3 regions of the Colwellia sp. PAMC 21821 genome follow, and region 2 is predicted to be linked to each of the others. Evidence: predicted binding sites of a transcription regulator. Region 2 holds the regulator's gene; each other region holds the start of a gene.
The links. Region 2 encodes FliA, which starts transcription of late flagellar genes. Its sites were predicted from a motif close to CTAAAGNTNNNNNNNNNNNNGCCGATA; they were not measured.
Positions count from the first base shown of each region.

Region 1 (6,279 bases), 2.4 Mb from region 2:
TAAATTTTAACTTCTTCAGAAACTCGCATGCAGTAAGGCACTTTAACAATATAAACACGGTCTAAAAATGCCTCATTGTTTTTATTATTTCTAAAGGTTGTCCATTCTGACTCATTAGAATGAGCCAGTAAAATACCGTTAAAGGGTAGTGCAGATAGGCCTTCAGTTGGATTGTAATTACCTTCTTGTGTCGCCGTTAAAAGCGGGTGTAGCACCTTAATTGGCGCTTTAAACATTTCAACAAACTCCATTAAGCCCTGGTTGGCACGACATAAAGCGCCTGAGTAGCTATAAGCATCAGGATCATTCTGTGCAAAGTGCTCTAATTGGCGAATATCTACTTTACCCACTAACGCTGATATATCTTGGTTGTTGTCATCACCGGGCTCGGTTTTAGCAACGGCAATTTGGTCAAGAATAGAAGGATAAATCTTTATCACTTCAAATTTCGCAATATCGCCCTTAAATTCGTGTAAACGTTTGGCAATCCAAGGTGACATTATTGTACTTAGGTATCGCTCAGGAATATTATATTCTTGTTGTAATATTTTACCGTCAGCATTGGCATCAAATAAACAAAATGGGTGGTCATTTACTGGACTGCGCGTACCGTTTGCACTAAGTACATAAATAGGCTCTTGCTGCATTAGTGCTTTTAGTTTTTCGGCTAATGATGATTTACCGCCACCTACAGGACCGAGTAAATAGAGAATTTGTTTCTGCTCTTCTAAGCCTTGAGAAGCGTGAGTGAGGTAGGCAACAATTTGTTCTATTGCTTCTTCCATACCATAAAAATCTTTAAAGGCGGGGTAGCGGGCAATAACCCGATTAGAGAATATTCTGCTTAAACAAGGCTCATTTGAAGTGTCTACCATTTCAGGTTCGCCAATGGCTTTTAATAACCGTTGTGATGCACTTGCATAGGCCATAGGATCATTACGACATAAACTCAGGAAATCTTGAATTGAATAGCACTCTTCTTGTGCCTCGTCGTAGCGTGATTGGAAATGTTGAAATATACTCATAACTGCCTCCAGAAGATAAGTCGTTCAGACTGGGCTGATAATTCGACCATACGAGCAATGTAACTTATCAAACCCTTCTTATATTATTAGACCGTACTTTTACCTTTCCTATTTTATTTAATTTAAGTCTAGGTGTTAATTTTGAAAGTAGTTAAAAAATAAAGAAAAAAATTGTAACCAGAGACTATTTTTAAGAAGGATATATTGTTTAACGTGCACACGATCTACTTTCATTGTGTGTTGGTTCAACACCAATATAATTGCACGTTCAATGATAAGTATTAACAAACATTTAAATCACCTGCTTATTGTTCCAGACTAAACACAAGCGATGTGAAGGGTTTTCACATGACGTGAATCTAGGTTCTTGCATTGATAATGTAAACGATTTGTATACTTTAGGAGTCATTAGCAAAATGGCTAAAAAGGCAGGGGATGCCGCACAGATGCTGGAGATTAAAACCAGCCTAGAATAAGCGATTTTTTATTTCAATTAATGCTATAAATTAGTTAAAAAAAAAGGCCAGCAAATAATGCTGACCTTTTAAATTTACATTATTATCTTGTAACGTTTAAGCGTAGTTTGCTGAGGCAAAATCCCAGTTCGCTAATGCCCAGAAACCTTCCATGTAGCTAGGACGAAGGTTACGGTAATCAATGTAGTATGCATGTTCCCATAAATCTACTGTGATTAGTGGCGTTACACCTTCATCAGTAAGAGGAGTTGCTGCATTAGATGTATTAACGATAGCAAGGCTGCCGTCAGCATTCTTAACTAACCAAGTCCAGCTTGAACCAAAGTTATTGATAGCGCTGTCAGTGAATTTTGCTTTAAATTCTGCAAATGAACCAAAGCTTGCATTAATAGCTGTTGCTAATGCACCAGATGGCTCGCCGCCGCCGTTAGGGCTTAAGCTGTTCCAGTAAAACGTATGGTTCCAAATTTGTGCAGCGTTATTGAAAACACCAGCAGAAGATGTTTTAACGATATCTTCTAAAGACTTTCCTTCAAAATCAGTACCTTCGATAAGACCGTTTAACTTAACAACATAAGTGTTGTGGTGCTTACCATAGTGAAACTCTAAAGTTTCTTGTGAAATATGTGGTGCAAGTGCATCCATTGCATATGGTAGTGCTGGTAATTCGATAGCCATTATATTCTCCAGTATGTGATTATAAAAAATTATTCTAATGCTAATTTAAAGAAGTAGTTTTTTTTTGTCTAAAACCTAGTAAACTACTCGGGTATTAAAGCTTTGTATAGTCTACCCAAGTATATAGGTATTACCATAGGTTTTATCAAGGCTATTAAGTTTTAATATATAAGTTTTTTGCTTTAGTATTTATTGTTCTGTTTATATTCGTCAGTTTTACTTTAAGTATTGGGCACAATAATACCAAATTGAATAAATATTGTTTCATTATGTGAAATGTTATAATTAGTTAAATTGGTATAAGTATTAATTTTTGAGGATATTATGGAAACAATCGATCGCATTAAAGAACAAATCAGTGAAAACACAATTCTCCTTTACATGAAGGGTTCACCAAAGTTACCAAGTTGTGGCTTTTCTTCACAGGCTTCTCAAGCATTGATGGGCTGTGGTGAAAAATTCGCCTATGTTGATATCTTACAAAACCCTGATATTCGTGCTGAATTACCAAAGTATGCTGATTGGCCAACATTTCCACAACTATGGGTTGACGGTGAACTTGTCGGCGGTTGTGACATCATCATGGAAATGTATCAACAAGGTGAATTACAAACCTTGATCACTGAATCTGCGGCTAAAAATAGTTCGGCAGAAAGTTCAGAGTAACTATTGAATTATCACTTAACGCCACCATACTAGGTGGAGTTAACATTAAATAACTTAAATTTATTTTAAAAAATTGGAGAATATAATGAGTGTATTAGTCGGTCGCGCAGCACCAGATTTTACAGCAGCAGCAGTATTAGGTTCAGGTGAAATTGTTGATAGCTTTAATCTAGCTGAAGCTATTAAAGGTAAAAAAGCCGTAGTATTTTTCTACCCACTTGATTTTACTTTTGTATGTCCTTCAGAATTGTTAGCTTTTGATCACCGTATGGAAGAGTTCAAAAGCCGTGGTGTTGAAGTTATTGGTGTTTCTATCGATTCACAATTTTCTCATAACGCGTGGCGTAACACTGCAATAAACGATGGTGGTATTGGTCAAGTTCAATACACTTTAGTTGCTGATGTAAAACATGAAATTTGTAAAGCATATGACGTAGAGCATCCAGAAGCTGGCGTAGCATTTCGTGCTTCATTCTTAATTGATGAAGAAGGTAGTGTACGTCATCAAGTGGTTAACGATTTACCACTTGGTCGTAACGTTGATGAAATGATCCGTATGATCGACGCGTTACAATTTCACCAAGACCACGGTGAAGTATGTCCAGCTGGCTGGAACAAAGGCGATAAAGGCATGACAGCAACTACAGAAGGCGTTGCAGCTTACCTTACAGATAACGCTGATAAACTTTAACGCTTACGTTAATTTATGAGTAAAAAAAGCCGCTTCTTGCGGCTTTTTTGTGTCTGAAATTTATTTATATATTTAAAAAATCTTTGTAAATTATTGTATTACGACTAAAATAATAAACAGATTAGGAAGTTGAAATGCTTCTTGAGGTAATTGAATGTCAAAAAAGGATTATAGATGTATTACCCTAAATTTATTTATGAAAATTTACCTTACGCATATTTTTTAGTGTGTGCTTATTTGCTTGCATTTTATGATACTTGGCCTGTATTTTTTTCTGCGGGGTTACTTTATTGTGCTGGATGTATAACGTTGGTCACTCGCTCTGAATATCGTCGGGTTGACCGTCGTAAAGATATTGAAAATAAAGCAGTTGATAAAAAGAGGTTACCCGAATGGCTTTACGAATACTTACCTTATGGCTACTTTGCAGTTGCTATGGTTATCGTATTGAAAACCAATTCATCTGCCTTAAAGTTTATCGCTTTTTGTTTAATGATTTTGGCGTTAAGAAATTTGCTTTTCAGAATAAATAATCGCCGAAAAGCAAAGTCATTATTTTAATTACCCTACTACTATTAGATGCAAATGCTAAGTTTGTTCTTGCGTTAATTCATCTTGTGTAGTGTCTTCCGGTTGAATTAAAGGCCAACCGCCTAACTGTTGCCATTTATTAACAATATAGCAATATAACTCAGCGGTTTTTTCCGTATCATATAATGCGGAATGTGCTTCACTATTATTAAAATCAATTTTTGCGGCCGCACAGGCTTTTGCTAAAACTGTTTGACCTAATGCTAAGCCTGACAACGTGGTGGTATCAAAACTAACGAAAGGGTGAAAAGGCGAGCGTTTAATTGAACAACGCTCAGTAACCGCATTAACAAAGCCTAAATCAAAGGACGCATTGTGCGCTACTATAATGGCGCGCTGGCAACCAGCAGCTTTCATTTTTTTACGCACAAGTTTAAATATTTCAGTAATAGCTTTTTTCTCATCTACTGCGCCACGTAACGGATTAGTGGGGTCGATACCGGTAAATTCTAAAGCGGCTTTTTCGAGGTTTGCGCCTTCAAAAGGGTCAACGTTAAAATGAATGGTTTCATCTAAACTGAATTGGCCACTGGTTTCATCTAAAGAAAGTGTAGTTGCAGCAATTTCTAGTAAAGCATCTGTTTGGGCATTAAAACCGGCGGTTTCAACATCAATAACGACGGGGAAGTAGCCTCGAAAGCGTTGAGCAAATAGTGATTTTTCAGCATGAGTATTAGTTGCTGTTGTATTATCAGACATAAAGGCAATGAGTATTGGTTAGCATAAATATTGTTGGGGATTATCGCAGAAATAATCCCTTAAGGCATCACCGAAGATTAAAAGCACAACATTTAATTTTGGGAATATTCCAATAAACTGTTAAAGTTATTCTTGATTTTGTCGATAGTAAAGATGTCGCTATTAAATCCACATTAATTGACATGAAAATTAATTTTATGAAAAAAATTATAACGCTAGTTACATTATCATTATTTATTTCCCAAACTAATGCGGGCATTAGGCAATATCGTGCGGATATTGAAAACTCCACATGGCAGTTAACTGATGATTCTCGGCTGCAATGTACGCTATCACATCAAATTCCACGCTATGGTAAAGCTAAGTTTTATAGTTCAGCAAACCGTAAAACGAATATGGAGTTTGAATTGGAAATGATGCGATTGCCCGACAGTTATTCTTTAGCTGAAGTGCGATCTGAGGCTCCAAATTGGCGGCCAGGGGTTGCCGGAAGGGTGTTAGCAGATATGAAGCTGCATAAACAATTCTCACCAAGTTTGCCGAAAAAAATTGCTTGGAACATGCTCAATGAACTTGATCAAGGCATGAGCCCAACGTTTTATTATAATGACTGGTATAGCACTGACGAAAAAATTACAGTGGGTTTATCAACCGCTCGTTTTCAAAAGGCCTATCAAGCTTTTGTTGGTTGCGTGAGTAATCTACTAGATTTTAACTTTGATGATATTTCTTATACGGTACTTAACTATCAGTTTGGCTCTGATAAGCTAACCAAAGCATCGCAAAAACGCATGAATATGATCGTTGAATACTTATCGCTTGATTCTCAGTTAGAGCTAGTATTAATAGACGGTTACTCTGATAGTTACGGTGGTCGTAATACCAACCTTAAAATGTCTGAACGTCGTGCAAATAATGTGCGAGATTTAATTGTTAGTAGTGGAATTGATGCCAGTCGAATAGAAGCAAGTGGTTATGGTGAAAAGCGTCACGTAGCCTCCAATGAAACTATTATCGGTCGTAGTAAAAACCGCCGAGTGGTAATACGTATGGAACAGCCGTAACGTTTAGCGAGAACATGTTCAATTGACATAATTATCACTTGAAGAGGCCTGTAGATTCACTGTAATCTACAGGCCTCTTTTGTTTTGGGTACATTATATGAAATTTTCTATTCGCCTTGTTGCCATAATGTGTTGTGTTATACAGCTCACTTGGATTCAATCAGTTTCTGCGCAAGTTAATGATGCGTTGACTTATGCTAACTATGATCAAGTAAAAATTAGTCACCTTTATTTAGATCTTGATGTTGATTTTGACAAAAAATCATTAAAAGGTTTTGCCGAGTTGAGCCTTAATTGGCTTAACGATGAAGTTGCTAATGTTACTTTAGATACTCGCGATTTAGACATTCATCGTGTCATGGCAAAAAATGCGAGCAATCAGTGGGTAA
Region 1 is NZ_CP014943.1:3,535,147-3,541,425, forward strand. Features, by position in the region: gene A3Q33_RS14960 (PrkA family serine protein kinase) at 1-1,025, opposite strand, end outside; gene sodB (superoxide dismutase [Fe]) at 1,598-2,179, opposite strand; gene A3Q33_RS14970 (Grx4 family monothiol glutaredoxin) at 2,504-2,845, shown strand; gene A3Q33_RS14975 (peroxiredoxin) at 2,931-3,536, shown strand; gene A3Q33_RS14980 (hypothetical protein) at 3,711-4,097, shown strand; gene rnt (ribonuclease T) at 4,125-4,826, opposite strand; gene A3Q33_RS14990 (flagellar protein MotY) at 5,024-5,890, shown strand; gene A3Q33_RS14995 (M1 family metallopeptidase) at 6,018-6,279, shown strand, end outside.
Region 1: a site for FliA is predicted at 4,947-4,973, ahead of A3Q33_RS14990 (flagellar protein MotY). Genes of this name have one in related genera too.

Region 2 (6,279 bases):
GCCATGACAATGAGTTAGCTATTAATCCAGGTCAAGTATTTGGCAAGCTCGATGGCATTGCAACAAAAGATCCTGCTTTTGGCTTAGATGCCGTATGGATAAAACAAGATCAACGAGAACATGCACAATCATTGGGTTACACCGTTGTTGATGCCGCCACCGTACTAGCAACACATTTAAGTCAAATTTTAACAAATAATACCGCACAATTATTAGGCCATGAAGAAGTTCAAAACTTGCTTGATATGCTAGAAAAGAGTTATCCGAAACTTATTGAAGGTTTGATCCCTGACGTATTGTCATTAGGCACTATCGTCAAAGTTTTACAAAACTTAATGAATGAAGGCGTGGCCGTTCGAGATATGCGCAGCATTATTCAAACATTAGTTGAGTATGGACCTAAGAGCCAAGACCCTGAAGTTCTTACGGCTGCTGTGCGCATAACCCTACGAAAATTCATTGTTCAAGAGTTAGTTGGGCCGACCGTTGAAGTACCTGTCATAACTTTGTCACCAGAGTTGGAACAAATGTTGCACCAGTCTATGCAAATGGCTGGAGACGATGGCGCAGGTATCGAACCAGGTTTAGCAGAACGGTTACAAAAATCTTTGACAGATGGTGCACAACAGCAAGAAATGGCTGGCGATACACCTATTTTATTAACGTCAGGTATTTTACGTTCAGTACTCGCTAAATTTGTAAAATATACCATCCCGGGATTACGTGTTATTTCTTATCAAGAAATTCCGGATGACAAACAAATTAAAATTGTTAGTGCTATCGGCCAGTAAACAGATATTTCAACGTAGTTGTACTGAATTATAAGGGTTGGCGATGAAAATTAGACGTTATGTAGCAAAAGATATGAGAAGCGCACTCGCTCAAATTAAAGATGAATTGGGTGTAGACGCGGTAATTATGTCTAATAAAAAGATTGCTGAAGGTGTCGAATTAATGGCGGCGGTTGATTATAACCAAAGTATAAAGCCTGCCAAGGCACCTGCTCAGCATAACCATGAGCTAAGCGCTGTGGAAAGTGCACAGCCAGCTAACCCTGCCGATATAGCCGAAGATACCGTGGCCATTAGCAGTGCACCTAAGCCAGTTGAACAGGCTGCAAACGTACCCGCAGACAGTTTAGCCGCCTTACTTAGCCGACAAGTACAACAAAATGGCTATGATAAAGCACCCGCAACACGCGCATTTAATAGCCAAATAGAAAACTCATCGACAAAAGTTACCCCGCAAGCTAATGCTAAGCAGAGTGGTGTTCCACAAGATATTGAGCAACAATTTAAAAACTTTACGACGCGTTTAGAACAGACTACGGAAATGGAAACGCCTGACAGCGCTGTTAATCAGCAAACTAGTAGCGCTCAAAATGAATCAAATAATACAAACTTCCATGACGCGATTGACCAATCAATGGCAGCATCTGAGAAAATGAGTTCTCATGGCGAACGTCAAATAAATAGCAGTGAATTTGACCGCATGCAAAAAGAAATGTCTTCAATTCGTCAGCTGTTAGAGCATCAAATGTCGGGTTTAATGTGGCAAGATATGGCACAGAAAGATCCAATGCGCGCAGTATTAGTTAATAAATTAATGGCCATGGGTCTTAATGAACAAATTGCCGATCAAATTGCTGGTTACGTTCCAGCCAATACGCATGAACAAGATGCATGGCAGCAAGCAAAACACATAATCGCGCAACAATTAAACACCACTAACAATGACATTATTCAACGTGGTGGTGTTGTGTCTCTAGTTGGCCCAACAGGTGTTGGTAAAACCACAACTATTGCGAAACTAGCCGCCCGATTTTCACAAGTTCACGGTGCTGACCAAGTAGTCTTAATTTCGACTGATAGTTATCGTATTGCTGGCTTTGAGCAACTTGCCACTTACGGCCGCATTATTGGTTGCCAAGTTAAGCTGGCTAACGACGGTAATGAGTTAGATAGCCTATTACAACAGTTTGCCCAAAAGAAATTAATCTTAATAGACACGGCTGGTATGGGGCAAAGAGATATGCGCCTAACTGAGCATTTGACTACCTTAATTTCGAATGCACGTGTTAGAATTCGTAATTACTTAGTGTTAGCAGCCAATACGCAACAGCGTGTAATGCAAGAAAATGTTGAACGTTTTAAGCGCATTCCATTGGCGGGCTGTATTTATACGAAATTAGATGAAAGCCTAAGTGTTGGTGAAATTATAACCACATCACTGCAAAATGGTTTAGCTATTGGCTATCTTACTGATGGGCAAAGGGTTCCAGAAGATATTAAGGTTGCAAATGCTGAGAAATTGGTTACGCTTGCAGATAGAATGGCAATTAAGTCTCAAGGCTCAGGAACTGTTTCCTGGCGGACACCCGCATCAGCCGTAGCAGTATAGTCGCCTTACAATAGGCAGAGCACTTATACCATTGAATATATATTTCATTTGGTATTATATAGAGAAGTTACTTAGATGATAGATCAAGCGAGCGGCTTAAGAAAAATGCAAGATCCCCAACTTATAAAAGTCATAGCAGTTTCTGGCGGTAAAGGTGGCGTTGGTAAAACCAATGTCTCGTTAAATACTGCAATTTCCTTAGCTAAATTAGGTAAGAGCGTTTTAGTGCTTGATGCCGACTTAGGTTTAGCGAATGTTGATGTCATGCTAGGTTTGCGCGTACAACGTAACTTGTCTCATGTTTTATCCGGCGAGTGTGAACTTGATGATATTATTATCCAAGGTCCTGCTGGCATTAATATTATTCCGGCCACGTCGGGCACGCAATCAATGGTAGATTTAACCCCAGCGGAGCATGCTGGGCTTATTCGTGCTTTTAGTGATATGCAAACTAAATTTGATATTCTCATTGTTGATACTGCCGCTGGTATCTCGGATATGGTGTTAAGTTTTTGCCGAGCATCACAAGATGTTTTATTGGTTGTATGCGACGAACCTACCTCAATTACCGACTGTTATGCCTTAATGAAACTGCTCAGCAGAGATCACGGCCTATTCAAGTTTAAAGTTGTGGCAAATATGGTGCGCAGCCCGAAAGAGGGCCAAAACTTATTTGCTAAACTCTCTAAAGTTACCGATAGATTTTTAGATGTTACCTTAGAGCTTGTCGCGGTTGTCCCTTATGATGAAAATATTCGTAAATCGGTTAGAAAACAACAAGCAATTGTAGAAGCATATCCAGACTCACCAGCCTCAATAGGCTTTCAAGCACTCGCCAAGAATATTATTAGCTGGCCAATGCCGAAGCAAGCGTCAGGGCATTTAGAATTCTTTATTGAGCAATTGCTAGAACATTAACCCACAAATAAGTGAGCTATAGTGGTAAAAGTACATACTTATAGTGTTGATAAATCGGCTTTGCTGGAGCAACACACGGTGCTTGTGAAACGTATTGCTTATCATTTGCTTGCCCGATTACCTGCCAGCGTTATTGTTGATGATCTTATTCAATCCGGCATGATAGGTTTACTTGAAGCGTCCAATAATTTTGATAACAGCAAAGGTGCAAGTTTTGAAACTTTTGCTGGTATTCGTATTCGTGGCGCTATGCTTGATGAAATTCGTCGAGGCGACTGGGTTCCCCGCTCAGTGCATAAAAATAGTCGCATGGTCAGCGAAGCCATAAAACACTTAGAAGCTGAACACGGACGCGATGTCAGCGATGTTGAAGTGGCAGAAAAACTTGAAATCACCATAAATGAATATCATCAGATCCTTAATGAAGTCAGTTCAGGAAAAATACTCGGCATTGATGACCTAGGTGTCAGTGAAGATGTTATTGAAGTCGCGCACAGTCATCATCAAGATGAACCTTATGCTAATATTGAACATAGTTTCTTTAAAAAATCACTGGCAGAATGTATTTCTTCTTTACCAGAGCGAGAAGCTTTAGTACTGTCATTATATTACGATGAAGAGCTTAACCTTAGAGAAATAGGCCAAGTACTTGATGTCAGCGAATCTCGGGTAAGCCAAATACACAGTCAGGCAATGCATCGATTAAAAGCTCGTATGCAATCTTGGCAAAGTTAAGTAGAATAATAATATAGTAGAATTTAAATGTTCTCACCGGAGGGTGCCTTGGATAAAAATATGAAAGTGCTTGTTGTTGACGATTTTTCAACAATGAGACGTATAATCAAAAACTTATTACGTGACTTAGGCTTTACCAATATCTCAGAAGCAGATGATGGTAATACGGCATTGCCGATGCTTAAAGAGGGTAACTTTGATTTTGTTGTTACTGATTGGAATATGCCGGGTATGCAAGGTATTGATTTACTTAAAGCGATTAGAGCTGATAGTAATTTATCTCATATTCCGGTTTTAATGGTAACGGCAGAAGCTAAGAAAGAACAAATTATCATGGCGGCACAAGCTGGCGTTAATGGCTATATCGTAAAACCATTTACCGCTGCTACATTAAACACCAAGCTTGATAAAATTTTCGAACGACTTGGTTAGTCATCAATTTTTGTTTCGCAAGGCCGTCATATGAGTACTAATACCAGTGTCCATGTTTCATTAGAGCAAGCTAAACTGTTGGTCGAATATCTTGAAAACGATCAACAAGATAAAGCCGATGAGTTAATCGCTGAAATTCAAACCCCGATTAATTCTGAGCTGTTTGCTGAAATAGGTAAGTTAACCCGTCAATTACATGACTCTTTGAATAATTTTCAAATTGATTCACGTTTGAGTGACTTAGCTACTGAAGAAATACCAGACGCTAAAGAAAGACTGAATTTTGTTATCAAAAGTACGGAAGAAGCCGCTAATAAAACCATGGATGCCGTTGAAGCTATTTTTCCGGTGGTTAATGGTATTCAACAGAAAATCAGTACGGTTAATCCACTGTGGCAAAAATTAATGCAAAACGAACTCGATGTCAGTGAGTTTAAGTCATTATGTCGAGATATCGATGTGCTACTGAAAACAACAGAAAAAGATACCGACAAAATTAATCGCTTGATGACCGATGTTTTAATGGCACAAGACTTTCAAGATCTTACAGGACAAGTTATTCGCAAAGTTATCGACTTAGTGCGCGAAGTTGAAGACAGCTTGATCAGTATGCTGACCGCCTTTGGTCTTTCTTCAGAGCAGAGCCCATTGAATAAACTGCCCACCGTCGGTGATAACTTAGTCGAGGGTCCGATTATTAATAGTAAAAATCGTAATGATGTTGTGGCAAATCAAGACGACGTTGATGATTTATTATCAAGCTTAGGTTTTTAATAGGAGTTCTTAAATGTCATTTGAACAAGATGAAGAAATTCTTCAGGATTTTTTAATCGAAGCTGGAGAAATACTTGAGTCCTTGTCTGAGCAATTAGTTGAGCTTGAAAATGACCCGAATAATGCCGAATTACTCAATGCTATTTTTAGAGGGTTTCATACCGTAAAAGGGGGCGCTGGCTTTTTATCACTTACTGAATTAGTCGATGCTTGCCACGGCGCAGAAAATGTTTTCGATACCTTAAGAAATCAGCAGAGATCAGTTACCCCATCGTTAATGGATGTCATTCTCCAATCACTTGACACAATTAACGAAATGTTTACGCAAGTGCAAAATAAAGAGCCACTGACAAGCGCCGAACCTAGTTTGTTAGCCGAGTTACACCGTTTATCTCAGCCTGAAGGTCAAGAAACTCCTGTGCTTGCAGCGCCTATTGCAACGCCTGAGGCTAATGCGCCGGAAGCTATTGGCAGTTCAAGCGATGAAATGTCAGATGATGAATTTGAACGCTTATTAGATGAGCTTCATGGCGGTGGTGCTCCAACGCCTAGTGCTCCTGTTTCCCCGCAGTCAAGCTCTTCATCCAATAATGATATATCAGACGATGAATTTGAATCATTACTTGATGAACTTCATGGCCAAGGTGCTTTTTCTGCTGCAGTTAGCACAACGCATGAGCAGTCGGCAAGCTCATCGTCACCCGATGAAATTAATGATGATGATTTTGAGGCATTATTAGATGAACTTCACGGTAAAGGTAAAAGCCCTCAAGCGCAAACGCCTCAAGATCAGACTCCTGCACCTGAAAAGCCCGCAGCGAAAGTTGTACCGGTTGCTAAAGCGGCAAGTGCACCTGCAGCAAAAGCACCAGAAGTTAAGGCGGCAGTGAAACAAGCACCGGTAGGCGACAAAAAACCGGCACCTGCAAAGTCTGCTCAAGGTGAAACAACCGTTAGGGTTGATACCAAACGCTTAGATCAAATTATGAACATGGTGGGTGAGTTAGTTTTAGTGCGTAA
Region 2 is NZ_CP014943.1:1,062,327-1,068,605, reverse strand. Features, by position in the region: gene flhA (flagellar biosynthesis protein FlhA) at 1-791, shown strand, start outside; gene flhF (flagellar biosynthesis GTPase FlhF) at 835-2,400, shown strand; gene A3Q33_RS04435 (MinD/ParA family protein) at 2,476-3,318, shown strand; gene A3Q33_RS04430 (RNA polymerase sigma factor FliA) at 3,340-4,053, shown strand; gene cheY (chemotaxis response regulator CheY) at 4,102-4,485, shown strand; gene A3Q33_RS04420 (protein phosphatase CheZ) at 4,516-5,259, shown strand; gene A3Q33_RS04415 (chemotaxis protein CheA) at 5,273-6,279, shown strand, end outside.

Region 3 (6,279 bases), 310 kb from region 2:
ACAAAACTCGCTTTTTTATTTAATTTGGCTGCCAATGCATGGGCGATATCAATATTTTCGCCAATGAATATACCGTCAACAATGTTGGAGAATGGCGGTTCAATATGCGTAGCAACAATAATAGTATTTAGCGGTTGCGCTGTGATTTTAAATGACATAAAAAATAAAAAAAACAGACAACCCAAACTAGCGCGAACGAGCAGCGGTATTTGTTTAATTAAGTCTATTTTTACTATGAAAAAATTATTGCCAATATTTGTGATAAATCATTTCCTTATTTGCCAAGACTAAAACACTATTTTATTTCATTAACCTGAGTTATTTCGTGTTAAAAACTAGGGTTTTGCTACAATTAAGTGGCAATATCTATTATAACAAGGTCCTTACTAAATATAGTAGATTTTCATTATTAGATGATGGTTTTTTAGGCTAGCTTTTTTGCTTTCAATTAGATGTTAAACACTGCTGCAAACGCTGAGTGAAATTAGCTAACAAAATGCCAAACGGGTTATATAATTGAGTCTAAGCGATGCAGTTATTTAATCCAATGGGTAAAATAGGTTTTTCGAAAAATTTTCAGAATGAGGTATATATGGAATATCAATTTATAGATGATCCAATCACAGGCGGCGCTATCGCTAAGTTCTCACTTGATCATGAAGTTATTGGTCCGTGGTTAGAAGTTGAAGTTGGTACTGATACAGACAAGCTTGAACAGTTATTGTCAGCTATGGCAGATATTGAAGCAGAGAAAAAGTTAGAAGTTACTATAACAGGTAACGAATACACGGTGGTTTTTAATCGTGGTGATGTCACAGTACAAACTAATGCCAGTATGGACGGACTTGAGGTATTGCCAGATTCATTGATTGAAGAAGATATAGATTTTGATCAACAGGACTCGTCATCTTGTGGACGCGAAGATTTTCGAGAAATACTATTGTCTTGGGCAAAGTTCGTCAATAAAAGATAGGTATGCATAAGACCATTATTTTATTAATTTTTGATAAGTTTTGAATGACAAATTTTTATATTTCACCTGGTTTTTAATTGCTGAGGCTTGATTTTACAGATAAAAATCGTGATAGTCAGACCTCACTTGTAATCTATGGTAAGTAAATGATTGTAAATACTTCTTCTAGAAAGCTTTTTCAAATGTGCTTTGTTTTTTTGTTATTTATTGCTGTAAATATGCCGACCATCGTCCATGCACAATTAACACCGTGGCAAAGGGGGGATATAGCTAAAAAGGTGTCACTGCGCGGCAGTGCAGTTTATCAAGATTCACTCTGGATAACGGGCAGCGAAAATGCGGTATATGTTAGCCAAGATGCAGGTAAAACTTGGTTAGATCGCTCGGTTATTGCAAAGGTTAATACCGACTTTCGTGATATCGCATTATTTGATCATAACACCGCTATCGTAATGGGTGTAGGGGAAGGCGCTCAATCTGTTTTATATAAAACAATAGACGCTGGCATAACTTGGCAATTACTCTTACAGAATGAAGATGCTAAGGGCTTTTATGATTCCATTGCGTTTTGGAATAATACCACAGGGCTATTATTAGGCGACCCTGTTGACGGTTTTTATGTGATTAAAAAAACCGAAGATGCGGGTCGAACATGGCGAAGAATTGCGCGGTTAAAACTCCCTAAAATCTTACCCAAAGAAGCCGCCTTTGCCGCTAGTGGCAATACGCTTATTACAGATGAAAATGGTCAAGCTTGGTTAACTACGGGGGGCTTTACAGCTTCAGTTTATTACAGCAGTGATTGGGGCGAAAGTTGGCTAAGGCAAAGTGTGCCGCTTTTTCAACAAACACAAACCGCAGGCGGTTATGCGTTAGCGCTGAACAGTCAACAGCAGGTTTTTGTGCTAGGTGGAGATTATCTGCAAAGGCCAGCAAGTTACGCCAATATTGCCACCTTTTTAGACAAGCAATGGCAGCCAATTGATGCGGGTCAACGTGGTTTGCGCACCGCGATGAGCTGCAGCGAAAATATTTGTATTGCCAGTGGCAAAACTGGCAGTGATATTTCCACAGATTCCGGACAACATTGGCAAGCGTTTGACGATACTTCAAGCGAAATAAACGACCAGGGTTTTTATACTATCGCCAGTGATAATGGATTGTTTTTAGCCGCAGGAGCACAAGGGAAGGTTGCAATATATCGCACCAATCCATGAGTGCAGTTGTTCATATTTCTCAATGATTTTAACTTTGTTCTTAACTTTATGCTTAACTTTATTCTGGACTAGGCTATGCATAAAACTGTGTTTTTAACTTGAATTAATATTACCAGCCGATCGCACTAAGCCAGCTTATAATTTCTGTTGTTAAGGTGTTTTTAGGGTAGTAACCGGTAACTTGATTACTTAATTGCTTTTGTCGGTAATACACTTTCAATTCTCTTTTAGCAGCATCTTTTCTTATTTTTGCATTCGCAAGCACTAACCGGTGGTCACGCTTTAAATATAAATCGAGTATGGGATAATCTGTTTCTGCCAATTGTTGCGCTATTTTATCGCTTGCTGGTATTGTTGGCATATAGCTACTAAGCATAACAAATGCCGCGGGTGCAGCCACTAACGCTTGCTGATATATGCCGAGTAATACAGCGCTATTACTACCTTCTGCCACAACAATTATGACTCCAGGATAACTTTTAGCTTTCTCAATTACCGCTAGCATAATATCGGCAAATTTTTTGCTATAGCTTGTTAAAGTGTCGCTATCTTCAGTGCTGCGTTCTTGCGCCATGAATGCTTGTGATGGGTAGTTTTCTGGTTTACTTGGAGGATGCAAGGTAATGGTTGTCCATCCATGCTGTGGCATGTCCTTACGAAGCTGATTAAGTGCGTTAGGTGTTGCTATGCTTTGTTGCCAATCAGGAATTAACACCATCACACCTTTGTTAATCGCCGTGGTGTGTTCATTAATCGCCGTCAGATAACTTTCAGATCCAACAAGTATTGGACTGATTTTCTCTTGCGATAAGTAGTGTTTAATATCTTGCTGCTGCTGTTCAAACGAATCAACCGGTGGGTTGATGATGACGTGGTGTTGATGTTCATCTTCTGCTGTATCAGTGTCTTTTATTGACTCAGGGTCAGCTTTTTTATCGTCGGATTCCGTGTTTGTTTCTGCTTCAGTGTCGCTGTTAGTACTTTGCTCTGTACCTGCCGTTTCGCTGTTAGCACTTTTCTCTGTTTTTGCACCTGTTTTTAGCTGCTCTTGTACTTCTTGGATAGGGTCAAAGGCCAATGAGTGCGTGCTATTAAACAGTAGGGTCGATGTCGCTAATATAATGAAATTAAATAATGGTTTTATTTTTAAACGCATAAAGTAACTTTCCTCTGACAGATGAGTGATTAACAGGATGGCGCTACCAAACGCGTGTGCCTATAGTATCGACATTAGCTAGTATCGACGTTATCGACATTTTCTTTAACTAATCTCTTTAACTAATACCTTTATCTAACCTCTGTAACTTTTGGTATTAATCAAAAGGGCAGGCTTTTGAAAATGTTAATGTTTGCGCAGAAACTGGATGCGTTATTTGTAGCATTTTTGCATGTAATTGCAAGCGATTACTCATGGTTAATGCTTGCTGGTGGGCATAAAGTCGATCGCCAAGTATTGGATGACCAAGAAAAAGCATATGCACCCGTAATTGGTGCGAGCGTCCTGTTACCGGTGTCAGTTCAACTAAGGTGGTTATTTTTTTATCGTTGTTTTCACGATAACTTAGCACGTTGTAATGGGTTAACGCGGCTTTGCCATTTTCATGATCGACTTTCTGTTTTGGCCTATTTGGCCAGTCACAAATTAAAGGTTGTTCAACAGAACCCTGAGTTTTTTCAATTTTACCAAAGACCCGAGCAATGTAGCTTTTTTGCGTTAAGCGCTTTTCAAATTGACGGCTAATTGCTACATGGGCAGGTTTATTCAGTGCCATTAAAATAATGCCCGATGTTGCCATGTCTAAGCGATGAACCACGGTTGCCGTAGGCAGCACTTTTAGCACTCTATTTTGTAAACAGTCTTGGTGTTCAGGCAAGCGACCGGGTACCGTCAATAGCCCGCTAGGTTTATTGAAGACAACAATATCGTTATCTTGATAAACAATATCAAGGTAAGGACTCATTGGGGGCTGATAAATAAAATCAGGGTTAGCACCCATCTTAAGGTATTCCTTTTAAACTTGCGTGAAACAAAAAGGCTACACAATATGCGTAGCCTTACTATTTTTTATTCTTAGTTGTTAGTGCTTTCTAGCCTAGTTGCTGACAACAATTAACCGCACAGCTTCAAACTGAATTTGTGCTTTTTCAATATATTCAGCTAAGGCATTTTTTTGCATCAAAATAAAGTCAATTTCTTGCTGACGCACACTTGGGTTTATGGCTTTTAGCGCCGTTAAACGTTGATGTTCTTCATCCATGGCTACTTGCATACCTGCAAGCGCTTTTGCTTGAATAGAAGAAATTTGCGCATCCGCATGTGCTTCTGCTTTGGCAACTAACGGAGCCACTTGGCTTCTCAATGCTTTAACTAATTGCAGTGCCACTTGTTTTTTCACCGGTGACAGTTGTTGATCTAATACTGTTTCGCTGACTTTATCGGCAAGGTTATTACCATTTTTGTCGACTAAGATGCGAATAGGTGTAGTCGGTAAATAACGACCTAGCTGCAAATTGCTTGGTGCAATAGCTTCTAAGGTGAAAATACACTCTAAGAAAAATGTGCCAGCAGGCAGTGCCGGGTTTTTCAATAGGCCAATACTTGAGTTACCTATTTCATCAGAAAGAACAAGGTCCATAGCACCACGTACCATAGGATGATCCCAGGTAATAAGCTGGTAGTTTTCAACTGCTAGTGCGGTATGACGGTTAAAAGTAATCGTTGTGCCGTCTTCAGGTAAGCATGGGAAGTTAGTACACAACATATGCTCAGAAGGTTGCAGTGCAATGGCATTATCTGCTTTATCATCTTGTTGAATGCCAAAAACATCCAATAACTGAAACATGAATTGTGGCAAATGAATTTGTTGATCTAACTTTTCAATCTTTTCAACTAAGGCATGTGCTTTACCTTGGCCTGAAGAGTGCAGCTCAAGCAATTTATCTCGGCCTGATTCAAGGTCTTGTTTGATGGTTAAATGTTTCTCATGACTTTGCTTGATCAACGTTTCCGCTTCGTTAGAATCCCAACTGGCGCTAAGTGCTAGGTCAAATAATTTTTCACCAAAAGCGTTAAAAACTGCATGGCCAGTAATACAAGTATGCTCAAATGCGTTCAACGCTTTTTTATACCATTTAAACAGTAAACTTTGCGCAGAGTCTTCAAAATAAGGCACGTGAATACGAATAGTCTCTGTCTGACCAATACGGTCTAAGCGACCGATACGTTGTTCTAGTAAATCTGGGTTACGTGGTAAATCAAACAAGACTAAATGATGTGCAAATTGAAAATTACGTCCTTCGCTACCAATTTCAGAACACAATAGCACCTGAGCGCTATCTTCATCTTGAGCAAAGTAGGCGGCAGCACGATCACGTTCAAAAATGCTTAAACCTTCATGAAATACCGCAGCACGCATACCTTCTTTAACACGCAAGGCGGTTTCTAAGTCGATAGCGGTTTGCGCATTTGCACAAATAACTAAGACTTTTTCTTTTTTCAATGACTGTAAAAGCTCAATTAAATAATCGACGCGTGGGTCAATATCATACCAATCTTCATGGCTGTCTAAGCTGAACAATGTTTCTGGCGTAAAAATAAGTTTTGCTTGTGCTTGTGATTTTAAATCTTCAGCAGTGCCTGACAATAAGAGTTCATTGATAGCGTCTTGATAGGCTTCTGGCATTGCCATTGGCGCAGCATGTAATTCACGGCCGGGGAAACCTTTAATGGTGTTACGGCTGTTACGAAACAATATACGACCTGTGCCATGACGGTCTAAAAGTTGATCAAGAATATGCTGGCGAGCATTTTTTTGCTCTGACTTTTCAGCATGATTGATTGCCGCAATATGTGCACTAACATCGGCTTCGTGCAACAAGGTGGTTAACGTGGTTATTTGTTCGCTAGCAAGTGGTTCATCAGTGATCAGCGTATTTGCTGCATCAGCGACTTCGGTATAATGTTGTTCTTCTTCAGTAAACTTTTGATAGTCGAAGAAGCGATCAGGATCAAGTAAACGTAAGCGAGCAAAGTGACCTTCATGACCTAATTGATCAGGTGTCGCCGTTAACAATAAAACCCCAGGTATG
Region 3 is NZ_CP014943.1:1,375,952-1,382,230, reverse strand. Features, by position in the region: gene A3Q33_RS05795 (substrate-binding periplasmic protein) at 1-158, opposite strand, end outside; gene A3Q33_RS05790 (YacL family protein) at 593-973, shown strand; gene A3Q33_RS05785 (WD40/YVTN/BNR-like repeat-containing protein) at 1,120-2,190, shown strand; gene A3Q33_RS05780 (DUF3530 family protein) at 2,300-3,346, opposite strand; gene rluA (bifunctional tRNA pseudouridine(32) synthase/23S rRNA pseudouridine(746) synthase RluA) at 3,504-4,187, opposite strand; gene rapA (RNA polymerase-associated protein RapA) at 4,284-6,279, opposite strand, start outside.
Region 3: a site for FliA is predicted at 3,429-3,455, ahead of A3Q33_RS05780 (DUF3530 family protein). Genes of this name have one in related genera too.